4 regions of the Undibacterium sp. GW821-FHT07F11 genome follow, and region 4 is predicted to be linked to each of the others. Evidence: predicted binding sites of a transcription regulator. Region 4 holds the regulator's gene; each other region holds the start of a gene.
What was found. Region 4 encodes sigma-54, which starts transcription at its own class of promoters, with help from an activator protein. Its sites were predicted from a motif close to TGGCANGNAANCTGCTTT; they were not measured.
Positions count from the first base shown of each region.

Region 1: the regulator sigma-54 is predicted to act here: its motif matches at 2,575-2,592, upstream of AC07OI_RS00270 (ammonium transporter).
Region 2: the regulator sigma-54 is predicted to act here: its motif matches at 2,951-2,968, upstream of AC07OI_RS26915 (circularly permuted type 2 ATP-grasp protein).
Region 3: the regulator sigma-54 is predicted to act here: its motif matches at 3,039-3,056, upstream of glnA (type I glutamate--ammonia ligase).

Region 1 is NZ_JBWKQH010000001.1:68,282-72,927, forward strand. It holds gene rlmF (23S rRNA (adenine(1618)-N(6))-methyltransferase RlmF) at 1-877, shown strand, start outside; gene AC07OI_RS00265 (nitronate monooxygenase) at 1,103-2,347, shown strand; gene AC07OI_RS00270 (ammonium transporter) at 2,801-4,201, shown strand; gene AC07OI_RS00275 (hypothetical protein) at 4,198-4,602, shown strand.
Region 2 is NZ_JBWKQH010000012.1:206,220-210,865, forward strand. It holds gene AC07OI_RS26905 (transglutaminase family protein) at 1-497, opposite strand, end outside; gene AC07OI_RS26910 (alpha-E domain-containing protein) at 512-1,462, opposite strand; gene AC07OI_RS26915 (circularly permuted type 2 ATP-grasp protein) at 1,478-2,917, opposite strand; gene AC07OI_RS26920 (cytochrome-c peroxidase) at 3,098-4,189, shown strand; gene AC07OI_RS26925 (IPT/TIG domain-containing protein) at 4,419-4,646, shown strand, end outside.
Region 3 is NZ_JBWKQH010000016.1:27,970-32,615, reverse strand. It holds gene glnL (nitrogen regulation protein NR(II)) at 1-747, opposite strand, end outside; gene AC07OI_RS29055 (DUF4124 domain-containing protein) at 834-1,310, opposite strand; gene glnA (type I glutamate--ammonia ligase) at 1,462-2,877, opposite strand; gene AC07OI_RS29045 (EAL domain-containing protein) at 3,476-4,646, shown strand, end outside.
Region 4 is NZ_JBWKQH010000012.1:53,836-58,481, reverse strand. It holds gene lptC (LPS export ABC transporter periplasmic protein LptC) at 1-384, shown strand, start outside; gene lptA (lipopolysaccharide transport periplasmic protein LptA) at 399-968, shown strand; gene lptB (LPS export ABC transporter ATP-binding protein) at 970-1,725, shown strand; gene AC07OI_RS26250 (RNA polymerase factor sigma-54) at 1,737-3,227, shown strand; gene hpf (ribosome hibernation-promoting factor, HPF/YfiA family) at 3,335-3,682, shown strand; gene AC07OI_RS26240 (enoyl-CoA hydratase/isomerase family protein) at 4,282-4,646, shown strand, end outside.

The sequences.
Region 1 (4,646 bases), on a different contig from region 4:
TGAGCACGTCCTCATCACCAATCCTGCTGGTGAGACAAGTATCAATTTTGCCGACCCGCTGGCAGTCAGGCTGCTCAACAAGGCGTTATTGCAAAGTAGTTATGGCGTGTGCGATTGGGATATTCCCCCGGAAAATCTTTGCCCACCGGTGCCGGGTCGTGCTGATTATCTGCATTATCTGGCTGATTTGCTGGCTGGCAGCAACCAGGGACGTGTACCGAAGGGTAAGCAGATACTGGCTTTGGATATTGGTACAGGTGCCAGTTGCATCTATCCCTTACTCGGTATCAGTGAATACGGCTGGTCATTTTGCGCCAGCGACATTAACCAGGCTTCTTTGGCAAATGCCCAGAACATACTAGACCGCAACCCCAGCCTGGGCAAACAGATCCAATTGCGTCATCAGACGAATGAATTATCCCTGTTCAAAGGCATAGTAGCTGATGATGAATGGTTTGATGTCAGCCTATGCAATCCACCATTTCATGCATCCGCCGAAGAAGCAAGGGCGGGCAGCATACGCAAATGGGAGAATCTGAATAAAAACGGCAAGCCAGAGCAAACTGAACCGGTGCTGAACTTCAGTGGTCAGGCGGCAGAACTCTGGTGTAAAGGTGGGGAGCTGGCTTTTATCGAGAAAATGATCAGGGAAAGTGCAGCTATACCCACAAAAGTCTTATGGTTTTCTACCCTGGTATCAAAATCAGCCAATTTGCCCGCAATCCATACGGCATTGAAGCAAGTCAAAGTCTGTGATGAGAAAACCATTATCATGAGCCAGGGTAATAAAGAGAGTCGTCTGGTCGCCTGGACTTTCTTGAATGCAAGCCAACAAGCTGCCTGGGTTAAATTACGTTGGTCAAATGGCAAGAGATAAGGCCTGCACCTGGGTATTTGCCTCTCTTACAGAATATAATCTTAGCTATAGCGCCTAGCCCTGGCTTACAATCTCGTTCGACTGCCGGTTTGCAGCCTGGAATCAACAAGAAATAACAAGAAGTATGCAATATGTATCTGTAGAGTAAGAGTACTACGAGTATTGAGAGAGTACTAAATATAGCGTCGCGTGATTTACTTTTGAGCAAATGTGTCAAGGATAACAATGAAACGTGTAGATGATTTCCGCCTGAAGCTGGGCAAAGATGAGCTGGTTCCTATCATGATCGGTGGCATGGGCGTCGATATTTCCACTGCTGAACTGGCACTGGTTGCTGCACGTCTTGGCGGGGTTGGTCATATTTCTGATGCCATGGTGCAGGATGTCTCTGACCGTCGTTTTGACACCAGCTTTGTCAAGGAAAAAACCAAATTCTACAAATACAATATTAACAACTCTGACAAGACTGACGTCAAGTTCAACCTCGAGCAACTGGCAGAAGCAACCCGACTGCACATAGGCAAGACCATGGAAGCCAAGCAAGGCAAGGGCATGATCTTTGTCAATTGCATGGAAAAACTGACCATGAACGGCCCGCGCGAAACCCTGAAGGTGCGTCTGGAGTCTTCACTCGATGCTGGTATTGATGGCATCACCATGAGCGCTGGTTTGCATCTGGGTTCTTTTGGCCTGATTGCTGATCACCCGCGCTTCCGCGATGCCAAGCTGGGCATCATCGTTTCTTCAGTACGTGCGCTGCAGTTGTTCCTGCGCAAGAATTCCCGCCTGAATCGCCTTCCTGACTACGTCATCGTCGAAGGGCCGCTGGCTGGGGGCCATCTTGGTTTTGGCATGGACTGGGCAGAATATGATCTGCAAACCATCATTACTGAAATTGTACAGTTCCTGAAGGCAGAAAACCTGGATATTCCACTGATTGCCGCTGGTGGTATTTTCACCGGTAGCGATGCCGTGTCCTTTCTGGAAAACGGCGCTGCCGGGGTACAGGTAGCAACCCGCTTTACCGTCACCAATGAGTGCGGCTTACCAGCCAATGTGAAGCAGGAATATTTCAAGGCCAGTGAAGGCGACATCGAAGTCAATAATATCTCGCCTACAGGCTACCCTATGCGCATGCTGAAGAATACGCCAGCGATAGGTGATGGCATACGCCCAGGTTGTGAATCTTATGGCTACCTGCTCGATGGCAATGGCAACTGCGCCTACATCACATCGTATAACCGTGAAGTGGCAGCACACCCTGATGCCAAGAAAATCTCAGTCATGGACAAGACTTGCCTGTGCACCCATATGCGTAACTTCAATTGCTGGACTTGTGGGCAAATGACTTACCGTCTGAAAGACACGACCCGCAAACTGCCGGATGGCACTTATGAATTGCTAAGCGCAGAACATGTGTTCCGCGATTACCAGTTCAGTGTAGATCACCAGATTGCCTTGCCAGTGTAATCTGGCAAGCTGAAAACAAGACGCCGCTTTAGCCTTTGCGCAAAGCGGTGTTTTTTTATGGATAGCACAAATTGCTTAAAACTGGTTTAGCACCCAGTCCGTGCAAACTCATGCCGCACGGTAATATTTGCTTACATTTTGGTGCGTCCATTTCCCCTGACTGGTATCACAAGCAATATATTTCCCTTTAATAGCCCGCAGTTACACAAATCCACTGATATCAGCCTTGGCATGAAAAATGCTGCATTGCACATGCCAGTGAACCGTCACAGTGGAGTCGAGAGTGAGGGACATGTGCCCGGCGAATCAGGGCAAGGCACAAAGCACAGCGATAGCGGGGCTATCGCGAGCATTTGCCACGCCGCCATGATCGCTCTGCGCACATGGCAGGCACTCCGATTTTCACTGTGACAGTCCACGTCATTGACGATGTTTTTTGAAAAGGCTAGCTTGATGAAAATACGCGTGCTCTCCAGCTTATTGCTCTTCCTCTCTTTCAGTCTCTTGCTGTGCAGTGGCACTTGCAATGCGCAGGCAGAATCCCCCGTGACTGCGTCGGTGAGTGCAGCAACTACAACTGCGCCTGTGCTTGCTGCAGTAGCCCCGCCGGCCATGAGCAAGCCTGGCATGATCGCCGCAGACAAGATCAGCGCTGGCGACACCGCGTGGATGCTGACCTCGACTGCACTGGTATTACTGATGACCATACCCGGCCTGGCCCTGTTTTACACCGGCATGGTGCGCAAGAAAAATGCCCTGGGCACGATGGCACATAGCCTTGCGACCACCTGCATCGTCACGGTCTTGTGGGTAGTGCTGGGTTACAGTCTGGTATTCACTGCGGGTTCGCCTTATCTGGGCAGCATGGACAGGTTCATGCTACATGGCGTGAGCTTCTTGAAAGAAGCCGGGCAGCTCAGCGTACATCAACTGGCACCGACGATACCGGAAAGCGTGTTCCTGATGTTCCAGATGACGTTCGCCATTATCACCCCTGCGCTGATTACCGGTGCCTTTGCTGAACGCATGAAATTTTCTGCGCTGCTACTGTTCATTACGCTATGGTCATTGCTGGTATATGTGCCAGTCGCACACTGGGTGTGGGAACCGGCAGGCTGGCTGGCAGCGCGCGGCGTGCTGGATTTTGCTGGCGGAACTGTCGTGCATATCAATGCTGGTGTATCTGGCCTGGTAGCTGCCCTGATCATCGGACCACGCCTGGGTTTTGGTAAAGAACCCATGCCACCGCATAATTTATTGCTGACTGCGATTGGCGCATCGCTGCTGTGGGTGGGCTGGTTTGGTTTCAATGCAGGTTCTGCGGGTGCAGCAGATGGCCGCGCCGGTTTGGCCATGCTGGTGACACAGGTAGCAACAGCGATGTCCGCGTTGGCATGGATGATCGTGGAGTGGCTGCGCCGTGGCAAACCATCGGTGCTGGGCATAGTCTCTGGTGCGGTCGCCGGTCTGGTGGCAATCACACCTGCATCCGGTTTTGTCGATCTGACGGGTGCGCTGGTGATAGGCGCAGTGGCTGGCGTAGCATGTTACTGGGGTGCGACCTCTCTCAAATCCATGGGGGGCTACGATGATTCACTGGATGTATTTGGCGTGCATGCCATTGGTGGCATAGTCGGCGCGCTGCTGACAGGTGTATTCGCATTGAAGAGCATAGGCGGTGTCGACGGCAGCCTGGTGACCCAGGCCTTTGGTGTCATCGTCACGGTGATTTATTCTGGCGCTATGACTGCCCTGATTTTGTGGCTGGTCAAAGTGAGCATAGGCTTGCGCGTCACCAATGAGCAGGAAAGAGAAGGACTTGATCTTGAACTTCACGGGGAGCATATCTTATGAGTACCAGCAGCCAGATACAGAATGCGATGTCGGATAATCTTGCCTTCTCCCTCATGGCAAGACTGCACGTGATTTTACGGCGGCAAAATGGCCGCGTCACTGACATAGAATACATGCGCGTTAATCCTGGCTATTGCCGCGCCATACTGGATCTGGCGCTGGAACTACCGAATCAGGACTTGCATGAAATCTGCCAAAAGCTTGATGAAATCTATTTTGGTGAAGATGGCCTGTTCGTCGCGCCACCACCAGCCGATCCGCTAATCAACAGACTGGTCGTCAGAAAACAGGTCAGCAACAGGCTGAACGATAGTCCCATGCTTAATATAGCCAATGTGCCCGCGCCAGTACTGGATCACAATGCCATGGTCGACCAGACTTATATAGGTCGATTGCGCTAGCAGGCCAACAGTATATTCAGGCGGTGGATAACTCTGGAATTGCG
Region 2 (4,646 bases), 150 kb from region 4:
CAGACGCCACGGCCCAGTTGCAGGGCATCGCTGGCACTGGTCGTGACGATGGTTGCACCAGACTGATACTCCACTGCACCACGGATGTGCGTTGCCAGATTTAATAGTGCAGCCGTAGTGGTTTTGCCGCTGTCAGGTAAATGACTGAGGGCAAAGTCCATGATCGCCGGTACTGGTTCGGTCAGCCTCGTCGGTACGGTAAATACCAGTGGTGAAAATGTATCAGGGTCAGTGATGCGTCCTTGATAAGGATTCGTCAATTCAACCACGCCCTCGGCAATGATGGCAACCTCATGATGCTGACCAGTGATGGTCAGCGTATGCGAGGGATTGCCATAGGCATCGATATACGCATGGCGCTGTCCTGCAGTCTTTATCTGCCAGGAGATGGCATGCTGGTGCTGCTCGGCGCGTGGCGTCAGGCGCAACTGCTGTATGGTGTAAGTCAGCGGCGCTGAATACTTGTAAATAGTCTGGTGACGTATAAAAAGTTGCATGATATTTTATTTTCTCAGGCCGCCAGCGGCACCAGGAAGTCGCGGCTGACACGGTTACCCAGGTCAAAAATGTTTTCCAGGAAGCGCGTCAGGTTGTCATGCAAACCTTCTGCCAATATCTCTTCGATACGGGCAAATTGCAATTCTGCATGCAGCTTACCAGCAAAACGCTCGGTATCGGCTGAGACATCATTGCGCACTTCTTTCAGATTGGCGACCACTTCATCCATGCAGGCCAACAATGAGCGTGGCATATCACCGCGCAGCATCAGCAATTCTGCCACCCGCTCAGGCGTGATGACATCACGGTAGACCTTGCGGTAAATCTCAAAGCCGGAGACTGAGCGCAGCAACGCCGCCCAATAATAGAAATCCCTCTGCAAATTATCATTGCCACGCCCGCTTTCCTTGGCACCGTGAAACTTCACATCCAGTATCCGTGCGGTATTATCTGCGCGCTCTATGAAGGTACCCAGGCGGATAAAGTGTACCGCTTCATCCTTGAGCATGGTACCCAGCGTCACTCCACGCGATAAATGTGAGCGGTATTTCACCCATTCAAAAAACTGGCTGGGGTCGTTTTCCAGTATCGTGTCAGACAACCTGTCCTGCATGTCCAGCCAGGTGGCGTTCTGGGTTTCCCACACCTCGGTCGTCAGCGTACCACGTACTGCCCGCGCATTTTCCCGCGCCTCCTTCAGGCATGATGCAATCGAGGATGGATTCATCGGGTCACGGACCATGAAGTCCAGCACATCCTTCTTCGTCAGCAAACCATATTGATGGTCAAAGGCAGACTGCAATTCAGATATACCCAGCATGGCACGCCAGCCACGTTCAGCATCTTCGGCAGACTGTGGCAGCATTGAGGTCTGGATATTCACGTCCAGCATACGGGCAGTATTTTCTGCGCGCTCGGTATAGCGCGCCATCCAGAACAAATGATCAGCGGTACGGCTCAGCATGTATATTCTCCTGACTTAATTTTCAAGGATCCAGGTATCTTTCGTTCCGCCACCCTGTGAAGAATTCACCACCAGCGAACCCTCTTCCAAGGCCACCCGCGTCAAGCCGCCTGGTACCATGGAGATGGTTTTGCCAGACAAGACAAAGGGCCGCAAATCAATATGGCGCGGGGCGATGCCGCTTTCCACAAAGGTAGGGCAGGCCGACAATGCAAGCGTAGGCTGGGCAATATAACCATCAGGCTTGGCCAGCAAGCGCTGACGAAAATCTTCTATCTGCGCCTTGGTCGAAGCCGGGCCCACCAGCATGCCGTAACCGCCAGCACCATGCACTTCCTTGACCACCAGTTCACCGAGATTCGCCAGGGTATAAGACAGGTCTTCGGGTTTGCGGCACTGGTAGGTCGGCACGTTATTCAAGATCGGTTCTTCCGTCAGATAAAACTTGATCATGTCCGGCACGAAGGGGTAGATCGATTTATCATCAGCCACCCCCGTGCCTATCGCATTCGCAAGTGTCACGCGCCCAGCGCGATACACCGACAACAAGCCAGGCACACCCAGAGAAGAGTCGGGCCGGAAAGCCAGAGGATCAAGAAAATCATCATCAATACGGCGGTAAATCACATCCACCCGTTTAGGGCCACGTGTAGTACGCATGAAGACCGCATTGTCATTCACAAACAAATCCTGGCCCTCGACCAGTTCCACACCCATTTGCTGGGCCAGGAAGGCATGCTCAAAATAGGCCGAGTTATACATGCCCGGCGTCATGACCACCACGGTCGGGTTGTCCACCCCCATAGGGGCAACTGAGCGCAGGTTATCCAGCAACATGTCCGGATAATGATCAACCGGCGCAATCTTGTTACGTGCAAACAGCTCAGGAAAAAGCCGCATCATCATCTTGCGGTCTTCCAACATGTAAGACACGCCGGATGGCACGCGCAAGTTATCTTCCAGTACGTAGAACTCGCCCTCGCCAGCCCGCACAATATCCACACCCGCAATATGGGCATAAATGTCAGAAGCGACTGAAATACCCTGCATTTCAGGGCGATATTGGGCATTTTTATAGATCTGCTCAGCCGGGATGATGCCCGCCTTGATGATATTCTGCGCGTGATAAATATCATGGATGAACATGTTCAGCGCCTGTACCCGCTGCGCCAGGCCCTTTTGCAACTGCGCCCATTCACCCGCATGAATGATGCGCGGGATGATGTCAAACGGAATCAGTCTCTCCGTACCCGCATCGTCACCATACACGGCAAAGGTAATACCCACCCGGCGAAAACTCAGGTCAGCCTCTGCCCGCTTGCGTTTCAATCGTTCAGCCGGTTGCTGAGCCAGCCAGTTGCAAAACTCGCGATAATGTTCCCGCGTCAATTCTCCGCCCGCGCCACCCGATACAGCGGCATCATAGGCGTGCATTTCATTGAAAAACTTGGCCATGTTCTAGTCTCTTGGTTACGGTTCCAATACAGCATATCAAGAAACGTGCCAGATAACATTGTGGCTAACCGAAGCGTGGTTTTTTTGTCGTTGTCAGTCGATCAGGCAAACAAGAGTGGCTGAACCGACGATAGTACAATGTTCATTTTTTATCAAAGCTCAGGTCGTATGCCCAAAAAAATGCGAACACTACTATGTCTGTTGATGTTGTCAGCAGCTTGCCGCCTGGCCGTTTCTGAAGACAGCAATCAACAGGCATTGACGGGTTTGCCTCATATCGCACAAGCAGCGGATTCAGCCAAAAGCAGACTAGGCCAGCAGATTTTTTTTGATAAAAACCTGAGCCGCGACGGCACTATAAGTTGCGCCACTTGCCATCGGCCAGAGTTGGCTTTTAGCGATGGCAAAAAACTGGCAGAAGGCATCAAGGGACAAATCGGCACACGCAACACCCCCAGCCTCATCAATGCTGCGTTTAATCAAAGCCAGTTTTGGGATGGCCGCCGCAGCACGCTTGAATCCCAGGCCATCGATCCATTCTTAAATCCGCGTGAACATGGCCTGCAAGACCAGCAAGCCATCCTCACAGGTTTAAGCAAAGATCCAGCTTACCGAGCATTGTTACAGCAAGCCTATAACATCAAACCTGCGGCAATAAACCTCGAACAAGTTGCCAGCGCGCTGGCAAGTTTCGAACGCACTTTGGTAGCTGGCGACAGCCCGTTTGACCGCTATTATTTTCAGCAAGACAAATCCAGCATCAGCCCCGCAGCGCAACGCGGCCTGCAACTTTTCATGGGCAGTGCTCTATGTATCAACTGCCACAAGATAGATAAGACGCATGCCCTGTTTACCGATAATCAGTTCCATGGCCTGGGCGTGGGCTTTAAAAAGATCGAAGCCCGCCTGCCAGAACTGACGCAACGCCTGGCACGCGCACAAGAACAAAAAATCAGCCTGGACCAGGAAGTACTCAGCGATGAAGACATCGCAGAACTGGGCCGTTTTGCAGTCACCCTCAAGCCAGCAGACATCGCCAAATTCCGCACACCCAGCCTGCGCAACGTAGCACTGACCGCACCCTATATGCACGACGGCAGCGTTGCCACGCTGGAAGCCGCAGTCGAAATGGAGATTTATTACCGCAGCGCCGAATCACAAAAGCCGCTGATACTCACCCCTCTGGAAAAAGCTGACCTGGTTGAATTTTTAAAGTCACTGACCAGCGCACCCTTGCCCAAGCATCTTTCATCAGCCCCAGTGCGCAAATGATGCAGTACTGGCAGCAGTGAGGGGATGTATTAAATTACTGCCATATTTTTCATCAAAAGTCTTAATTTTTAAGGCAATAAAAGTAAAAAATAAATAAGTGGGCTTGCTCTCTTTGCATTATAGTTGTGCGGAATGCATGACTTTAATATAAATTAACTATTGCTCGTCCGTATTTTTACGGATTTCAGCCCTGATGCTGGCAGTAGGATGAAACGCAAAGGGATGAACAATGCAGCACCGGTTTTGCCTGAAACATGGCCTTGTACACTTGTTGGCAATTGTGTTGGCGGCATGGAGCATGGTCATCCAGCTTTTTGCAATGCGGCCTCAGCGGGCTTTGTGGCTGCTGGCATTTTGCCTGGGAAGTCATCTTGCATCGCCTGCACGGGCGGCTGATGTGCAATATGTGTATGACAATGTAGGACGGTTGGTTGGTACAGTCGCACCGGATGGCAGC
Region 3 (4,646 bases), on a different contig from region 4:
GTTCAGGACGGTTTGTATCAGTTGTTCTTTGTCACCACGAAATTCAGGTATCGATAAGTCATAGTCGCGCCCTATCGTCAGCCCCTGCGGGAATTCTGCGACTATCAGGCTGCGCACCCGCTCACACACTTCATGGATATTCACGTCACCAACGATATGTGGCAAACGATGCGGTGCCAACAGGCGATCCACCAGGGTCTGCAACCTGTCCGCTTCCTTGATGATGACCTGGGTATATTCACGCAATTCACGCAGGTGGCGCTCGGGCAATTCCAGCTCCAGCAGTTGCGCTGCCCCGCGTATGCCACCGAGAGGATTCTTGATTTCGTGCGCCAGATTGCGGATCAATTCTTTGTTGGCCTTGCTCTGGTCGAGCATGCGCTCTTCCCTGTCGAGCTTGAGTTGCTGCACGTTTTCACGCAGCTCTATCAGTACCGGCGTCTCGGGATTATCGAGTGCAGTGACTATGCTGTGCACATGCAAAGCATCCCGCCCCGCCCGCTCCAGCGTCAAGTCCTGGCGCTTGTCAGCGAACTGATGGGCAACTGCCTGATGGAAGACTGCAGTCAATTCCTGGCCGTTCAGGAACAGGTCGGTCAGCTTCAAATGCGTCAGTGATTTGAAGGATGAGTCGAGCAGGTTTTCAGCAGCAGCATTGGCAAATAAAATGCATCCTTCGGCATCCAGCACAATCACGGCTGAAGTCAGCAAGTCCAGGCCAGCAAATGAGGTAAGTGGAGTTTTCACAACTTGTCCATAAAAAAAGGCCGCACAGAGCGACCTTTACGCAAGCATCATGCCCGAACAGCATATTTGCCGTTCACACTGGCAACTTATTTTGCATTAGCAATTTCACGTTTCAGTGCTTCTATGTTTTTTTCGGTGCGGCTGATGTCTTCTTTCATCAAATTGGTGCGTTCCTGATATTTGGCGAAATTTCTTTCATCACCACGGCGCTCCGGCTCACCATTATTGTATTCCTTCTTGATGTTCGCCAGTTTTTGTTCTTCTGTCTTCAATTCATCCTGCAAAATCTGTTTGCGGTCAGAATCCCTTGCTTTTTGCGTGCTGTCATCTACTTTGGGGAAATCGCTGGGGCTACTGGCTGGCTTGCCCTGGGGCTTTTTGCCAGCAGCGGGTGCTGTCGGAGTGGGAATAACTGTAATGCCTTGCAAATCGACTTTCTTGCAACCTTTGACGGCACCAGTGTTCTTGTATTCTTTTTTGCCATTATCGTCGACGCACAGATACACCTCAGCCTGTGCATGCGCATAGGCTTGCACGCCAATAAAGAGAAGTAATCCTGACAAGAGTCGGTTCATAAATAAGCAATATTCATTGATAGACTGTAAGTGTATGTCATGCAGCCGTGCAACACAATTACGAACAAATTAGCATTTGTAACAAAAAAAGCGGGGTTGCCCCCGCTTTTTCGTGTTTTACCCTGATTACAGAGAGTAATTACAGAGAATAATACATGTCGAATTCAACTGGATGAGTTGTCATGCGGAAGCGTTGTACTTCTTGCATTTTCAAATCAATGTAGGCATCGATCATGCTGTCGCTGAATACACCGCCACGTGTCAGGAACTCGCGGTCTTTGTTCAGCGCGTCCAGTGCTTCTTCCAAAGATGCGCACACTGTAGGGATCAATGCATCTTCTTCTGGTGGCAAATGGTACAGATCTTTGCTGGCAGCTTCACCAGGATGGATCTTGTTCTGTACGCCGTCCAGACCCGCCATCATCAGTGCAGAAAAGCACAGGTATGGGTTAGCCAGTGGATCAGGGAAACGTGTTTCAATACGGCGGCCTTTTGGATTGGCAACATAAGGAATACGGATGGAAGCAGAACGGTTACGTGCAGAGTAAGCCAGTTTTACTGGAGCTTCATAGCCTGGAACCAGACGCTTGTATGAGTTGGTACCTGGGTTAGTAATCGCATTCAATGCTTTAGCATGCTTGATGATACCGCCGATGTAGTACAGGGCGAAATCAGACAAACCAGCATAGCCGTCGCCAGCAAACAGGTTTTTGCCATCTTTCCAGATGGATTGATGCACGTGCATGCCAGAACCGTTGTCGCCAACGATAGGTTTAGGCATGAAAGTCGCTGTCTTGCCATATGTATGGGCAACGTTCCAAACCACGTACTTCAGGTTTTGTGTCCAGTCAGCGCGTTCGACCAGAGTAGAGAACTTGGTGCCGATCTCATTTTGACCAGCGCCAGCCACTTCATGGTGATGCACTTCAACCGGGATACCCAGGGATTCCAGGATCAGGCACATTTCAGAACGCATGTCCTGGAAGCTGTCGACCGGAGGAACCGGGAAGTAACCGCCTTTAACCGTTGGACGGTGACCGGTATTGCCACCTTCCAGTTTTTCGCCTGTAGTCCAGGAAGCTTCGTCAGAATCAATCTTGACGAAACAGCCAGACATATCCACTTTCCAGCGCACGCTGTCAAAAATGAAAAATTCTGGTTCCGGGCCAAAGTAAGCTGTATCACCAATGCCTGAGGATTTCAAATAAGCTTCAGCACGTTTCGCGATGGAACGTGGGTCACGGTCGTAACCTTTGCCATCAGATGGCTCGATCACGTCACATTGCATGAACAATGTGGTTTCTTCAAAAAATGGATCAATGTTGGCAGTAGATGGATCAGGCATCAACAACATGTCGGATGCTTCAATGCCTTTCCAGCCAGCGATGGACGAGCCGTCGAATGCGTGGCCAGATTCGAATTTATCGATGTCGAACTGGGAAATTGGAACAGTTACGTGCTGTTCTTTGCCTCGGGTATCAGCAAAGCGAAAATCAACGAATTTGACTTCGTTATCTTTCGCCATTTTCAAGACTTCTGCGGCTGTCATTGCCATGTGAAACTCCTCTGAGAGCTAAAAATAAATTCGGAAATTGCTGAGTGTTGCACCTGCCAGTTTTGTGCAATATTGACCAACAAACAAACCTTGCATTATTGATCTTATTAATGACCTTATTAACATCGACATTAAGCTGGCGGCTCAACTCACCGGGGATAATAGCAGAAACCATGCCATCGTCCAGATCAGTCACATATAAATTCGAATTTTGTTAAATGCTTGTTTTTGTGGCGTTTTCTCTGCCAAAAACACAGTACCTTGGCATTATATAAACTCCATGCGCGCACCAAAATAACGCAAAACAATTTTAAATTACTATTTTGGTGCGTTTTTTAATTTTTAGAATCAATTTGCATTATTTTGGTGCGCGCAAAGTGTCGATTGCATCGCGCCTATTGAGTACATGCAATTGAAGCAATTAAGCTAAATACTCAATTGGCAATATTGACCAAAATCAACATTCTTTGGTATTTCTCTATATGCGACTCACTCTCATTTAGACTGTGATGGTATTTCAGGTGGCGATGCCCCCGCCTGCATCTTAAACAGTTATGGACCAGTGCACGGGCGTTCGCTCCCATACCCAAATCTCATTATGTCGCCTCACCCTTACCTGCGCAAACCCATGCTGTTTGCCCTGCTCACCTTCGCGCTGACAATATTGGCAAGCGCCGCCATCATCGTCAAACTGGACGAAGGTGCAAAGCAGGAAGAACGCCAGCTTGCTTACGATCTGGCACGCTCACAAGCGGTCAACCTGCAAAACAATATGTATAGCGCGTTATCAGCAAGCTATGCACTGGCTGCCATGGTTGCTGACAGCAATGGCCGGGTACGGCACTTTGGACGTTTTGCAGACAATATTCTGCAGTATCATCCGCAAATTGCCGCTTTGTATCTTGCTCCAGACGGCATCACCAGTGAAGTCGCACCAATAGAATGGCGCAATGACGGTCTGGGAATAGACCTGCTGGCCGATCCCATACGCAAAGCTGAGGCGCAACTCGCCAAGGACAGCCACCATCTGACACTTGCGGGGCCACTCCCCCTTACTAATGGCAGCACTGGCATCATAGCCCGCCTGCCCGTCTATCTTGAAGACCCCATCGACGCAAACAAAGCGCCTCAATTCTGGGGCCTGATCTCGGCTGCCATTGATCTGAAAACCCTGCTTGCCGACACCGGGTTGTCAAAACTAAACGAACGGGGTTATGACTATGAATTGTCGCGCGTTCATCCGGGTACACGGCTCAGGCAAGTTATAGAAAAGTCAGATGGATTTACAACAACAAATTACCTCCGCTATGCAATCAAATTGCCAAATGCAGAATGGACACTAGAGCTATCACCAAAAAACTCTGTCATCCAGAACAAACCACTACTACTTTACAACAGCGTAGGGCTTTTGTTCAGTTTCATGCTGGCCTGCCTGGTAAAACTCTTGCTTGATGCACGTGAGCAAAGAAAGAACCTGAAAAAAATCGTCAGCAAAAGAACTGCAGAATTGGCACAGCGCGAAACAGACTTGCGCCATGCCCAGATCATTTCAAAAACAGGCAACTGGAGCATAGGCAATAATGCAGAAGAGTGGCGCTATTCAGACGAGGCGCGCCGCATACTTGGTTATGCCAATGGCAGCAATATCGATTGCGCCGGCCTCATGCAACGCACCCATCCTGACGACATCCAGGCAGTCAAGATTTTTTGGAGCCAGGTACAAGCAGGCAAAGATGCAAGCATAGAGCACCGTATTATTCTCGAAGGTG
Region 4 (4,646 bases):
ATCAAGCACCCGCAGATCAATAGTTTTGACCAGGACAGGCCGCCCCTGCATCTGCGTGCTGACCTGGCTGTAGTGTCACAAAAATCATCACTGGTCACACCCAGGCGCGAACATGACGAAGTCCATCTGCATGACAATGTCAGTATGGAAAGACCGGAGGGTCTGAGTTCACAGTTCGTGCGCGTGGAGTCAGATTATCTTTTGCTATTGCCGGATGATGATATCGTGAAAACCGATAAACCCATTTCGGTCACGACGGGAAAACTAAGCTCTACAGCAACAGGCATGATTGCCAATAATTCTACTCAAAGCCTGGCGATGCTGAGCAAGGTCCACATTCAACTCAAGAAGCGTGAACCGGCTCCCAAAGCCAGCACAAAATAATGAAGAAAGCGAATATGCGTATGATCAATACACCATTCAGCGTCGCCCGCTTATTGGGTCTGGCCTTTCTGAGCCTGGCCTGCGTTTCTGCCCATGCAGAAAAAGCCGACAGTAATAAAGAGACCATCATCGAAGCCGGTTACGGCGAGAGTGATGGCAAGACCAGTGTGCGCAGATTGTCCAAGGGTGTCTCTTTGGTACGTGGCACACTCAACGTCAAGGCAGAAAATGCCGTGGTTACTGAAGCGCCTAATGGTGACCAGTTCGTCGTCCTCACCGGTGGCAGCAACCGCAAGGTCACCTTCCGCCAGAAACGTGATGGCGGCCCGGACCTGTGGGTGGATGGTGAGGCTGACCGCGCTGAATACAATCAGAGTACAGAAATCGTCAAGTTCATTTCCAAGGCCAAGGTGCGCTACCTGGAAGGTAAACGGGTCACCCAGGAACAGGAAGGCGAATACCTGTCTTACGACAGCAAAAATGACTTTTTCATCGGCACCAATTCGACCAGTGGCCAGCATGTGGATGGCTCTGGCAGCCTGAAAATCATCTTGCAACCAAAACCAGAAAAACAGGCTAATTAAGATGACAGCACAGTCCAGCAGCACCTTGCTCGTCAAGGGCCTGCAAAAGCGCTATGGCGCGCGCCAGGTGGTGCGCGATGTTTCCCTGCTATTGAAAAGTGGCGAGGTGGTGGGTTTGCTGGGGCCGAATGGCGCAGGCAAGACCACCTCGTTTTACATGATCGTGGGCCTGGTGCCTTCCGACGCCGGGGATATCACGATTGATGACGTGAATATCTCGCAACTGCCTATCCATGAGCGTGCAGTACTGGGTCTGTCTTACCTGCCCCAGGAAGCTTCGGTATTCCGCAAACTGACGGTGGAAGACAATATCCGCGCCGTACTCGAATTGCAAAAAGACAGTGAAGGCAAATATCTCGGTGCCAAGAAAATTGAGCAAAGGCTCAATGCCCTGCTGGCAGATTTGCAGATAGAAAAGATACGTGAAAGCCAAGCACTATCACTCTCAGGTGGTGAACGCCGTCGTGTCGAAATTGCCCGCGCGCTGGCGACCAACCCACGCTTTGTTTTGCTGGATGAGCCCTTTGCTGGCGTTGACCCGATTGCCGTCATCGAAATTCAACGCATTGTGCGCTTCCTCAAGGAACGCGGCATCGGTGTGCTGATCACCGACCATAATGTGCGCGAGACCCTGGGCATCTGCGATCACGCCTATATCATCAACCAAGGTGCGGTACTTGCCAGTGGCAAGCCTGACGACATCATACAAAATGAATCTGTACGTCGCGTTTATCTCGGAGAACACTTCCGGATGTGACGGGAATCATCATGAAACAAAGCCTGCAACTACGTACCTCACAACATCTGGCCCTGACGCCGCAATTGCAGCAATCAATACGATTATTGCAGTTATCGACTCTGGAATTGCATCAGGAGCTGGAGACGCTGCTGACCGACAATCCCATGCTGGAGCGCGTCGATGACCCACTTGATCACGCCGTGCGCCTGCTGGCAGACGGTGCCATCAATACCAGCAGCACCTCTGCCGATGCTGGCATGGAAGCACCCGCAGCAAGAGACGACAGCGACAAGTCTGCAGAACCTGCGGCGGCTGATGCTGAAACCGTCATCAGCAATGACAGCACCACCTCCAGTGAAGAAGACTGGGGTTTTGATGACGTGCAGCATGGCAGCAAGTCTGGCGATGATGAAGATGGCCGCCCACAACTGGGCGCAGCCCATGTCACCCTGCGTGAACACCTGCTGGAACAGATGCGCCTGAACCTGCGCGAGCCGCGTGACCGAGCCCTGGTCGAGCTGATGATAGATGCGCTTGACAGCAACGGTTACCTGACTGAAACCTTGGATGAAATACATGCCAGTTTGCCACTGGAATTGTTCGTAGAACCAGAAGAACTGGCTTTTGCCCTGAACATGCTGCAGAGCTTTGACCCTGCCGGTGTTGGTGCGCGCAGCCCTTCAGAATGCCTGGCACTGCAAATCAGGCGCTTGCCCAAGATTGCTTTTGTCACGCGCAGGCTGGCGTTGCAAATTGTTGAAACGCAACTGAGTTTATTTGCGCAAAGAGATTTCACAAAACTCAAGAAAATACTCGACTGTGATGACGAAGATTTGCGCGATGCACAAACGGTCATCCGTATGTGCAAACCCAGACCCGGCATCGCTTTTGCTGCCGATGAATCTGACTATGTTGTACCAGACGTCATCGTCAGAAAATCCGGTAACGGCTGGCAAGTCATGCTGAATCAGGATGTCATGCCCAGGCTGCGGGTAAGCAGTATGTATGCCAACATCATGAAGCAAAATCGCGGCGAGGCAGGCATGGGTGCGCAACTACAGGAAGCACGCTGGCTCATCAAGAATATGCGGCAACGCTTCGAGACCATATTGCGCGTTGCACAAGCGATAGTCGAAAGGCAACGCAATTTTTTCACGCACGGTGCTGTTGCCATGCGCCCCCTTGTTTTGCGCGAAATTGCTGATACACTAGGATTACACGAGAGCACTATCTCACGTGTAACAACCCAAAAATACATGTTGACCCCACATGGCATGTTTGAGTTGAAGTACTTTTTCGGCAGCCATGTCGCGACGGAAACAGGGGGTGAAGCATCTTCCACCGCGATACGTGCACTCATCAAGCAGCTGATAGGAGCAGAAGACCAGAAAAGCCCACTCTCTGATAGCAAAATTGCAGACATGCTGGGTGAACAGGGCATGGTAATTGCCCGACGGACAGTTGCCAAATACCGTGAAGCCCTCAAAATCCCCCCAGTGAGTTTGCGTAAATCTTTGTAAGCAGTCCTTGTAATCACGGTTTGAATTGCTATATATGATTTAGCTCAAGGCAAATAAATGCCAGGAGCTTATCGTTACAGCAAGTAACATCACTATAGGAGCACAGTATGAATCTCACCATCAGTGGACACCACGTCGAAGTAACTCCTGCAATTCGTGAATATGTACATACCAAACTAGAACGTATCAGGCGGCATTTCGACCAGGTCATTGATATCGCCGTCATCCTGACGGTGGACAAGCTCCGGGAAAAGGAAAAACGACACAAAGCCGACATTAATTTGCATATCAGCGGTAAAGATATCCACGTTGAAAGTCTGGCGCATGATCTGTATGCAGCCATTGATGCACTGGTAGACAAACTGGATCGCCAGGTCATCAAGCATAAAGATAAAATGCAAGACCATCAGCACGACGCCATCAAGCACATACCTGATCCGGCATCGGCTTCATAAAGACCCCAGTCCTTACCCGAACAGGGTTGTGGACATCCAAAACAAGGACGCTAGAAGGCGTCCTTTTTGTTGGGTGATTGGTTTTGATTTAATGATTTACCTCAATCATTAATTGAATTGCCCTGCGACAATCCGTACACATAATAACCGTCATTCCAGCGTGCTTTTAGCTGGAATCCAGCGGCGTTCGTTATATGCCGTGGCTCTTGTTGCAAGTGGCACTTTGACTAAAACGTTTGCCCTCCGTGGATACAAGCCGGGTCTCGGCCCGGCAGCCGAAATACTTTCTTTGCGTCGCCAAAGAACGTATTCAAAGAAAGGCGACCCAGGCGTCGTCGCCCCCTGAAGGGGGTTCCCGTTTGTGCTGTACAAAAAATGGGAAGGCCCGAAACTCGCTTCGCTCAAACAGCGGTCCTTCTTAATCCATTTTCTGTACGGCACAAACGGCGTCGACACATGGGAACTGCTAACGTCAAAAACAACAGCAACGAGCATGCAGTCCTTACGCTATTTCCTCATAAGCATAGACACCCCGTGACGACCAAGCCTGACAAAGTTAAAATAGCAGCTTCATCCTCTACCCTGCATAGTCAACCATTATGAGCGAATTTGTCCTCACCTCCGTCAAGAACAATATAGGCTATATCACCCTGGACAGGCCCAAAGCGCTGAACTCGCTGTCTCTCGATATGGTAAGAGCGCTGACGACGACCTTGCTGGCCTGGCAGGATGATCAGAATGTGCGTGCGGTGTTTATCCATAGCAGCAGCGAGAAGGCATTTTGTGCTGGTGGTGATATCCGTTTCTTCTATGACGTTGGTACTGCCACACCCAGAGGTGACTCGGCCCTGCTGGAAGATTTTTTCACCGAGGAATATGCCTTAAATCATTTAATCCATTTCTACCCAAAACCCTATATCGCGCTGATGAATGGCGTGGTCATGGGTGGTGGCATGGGTATTGC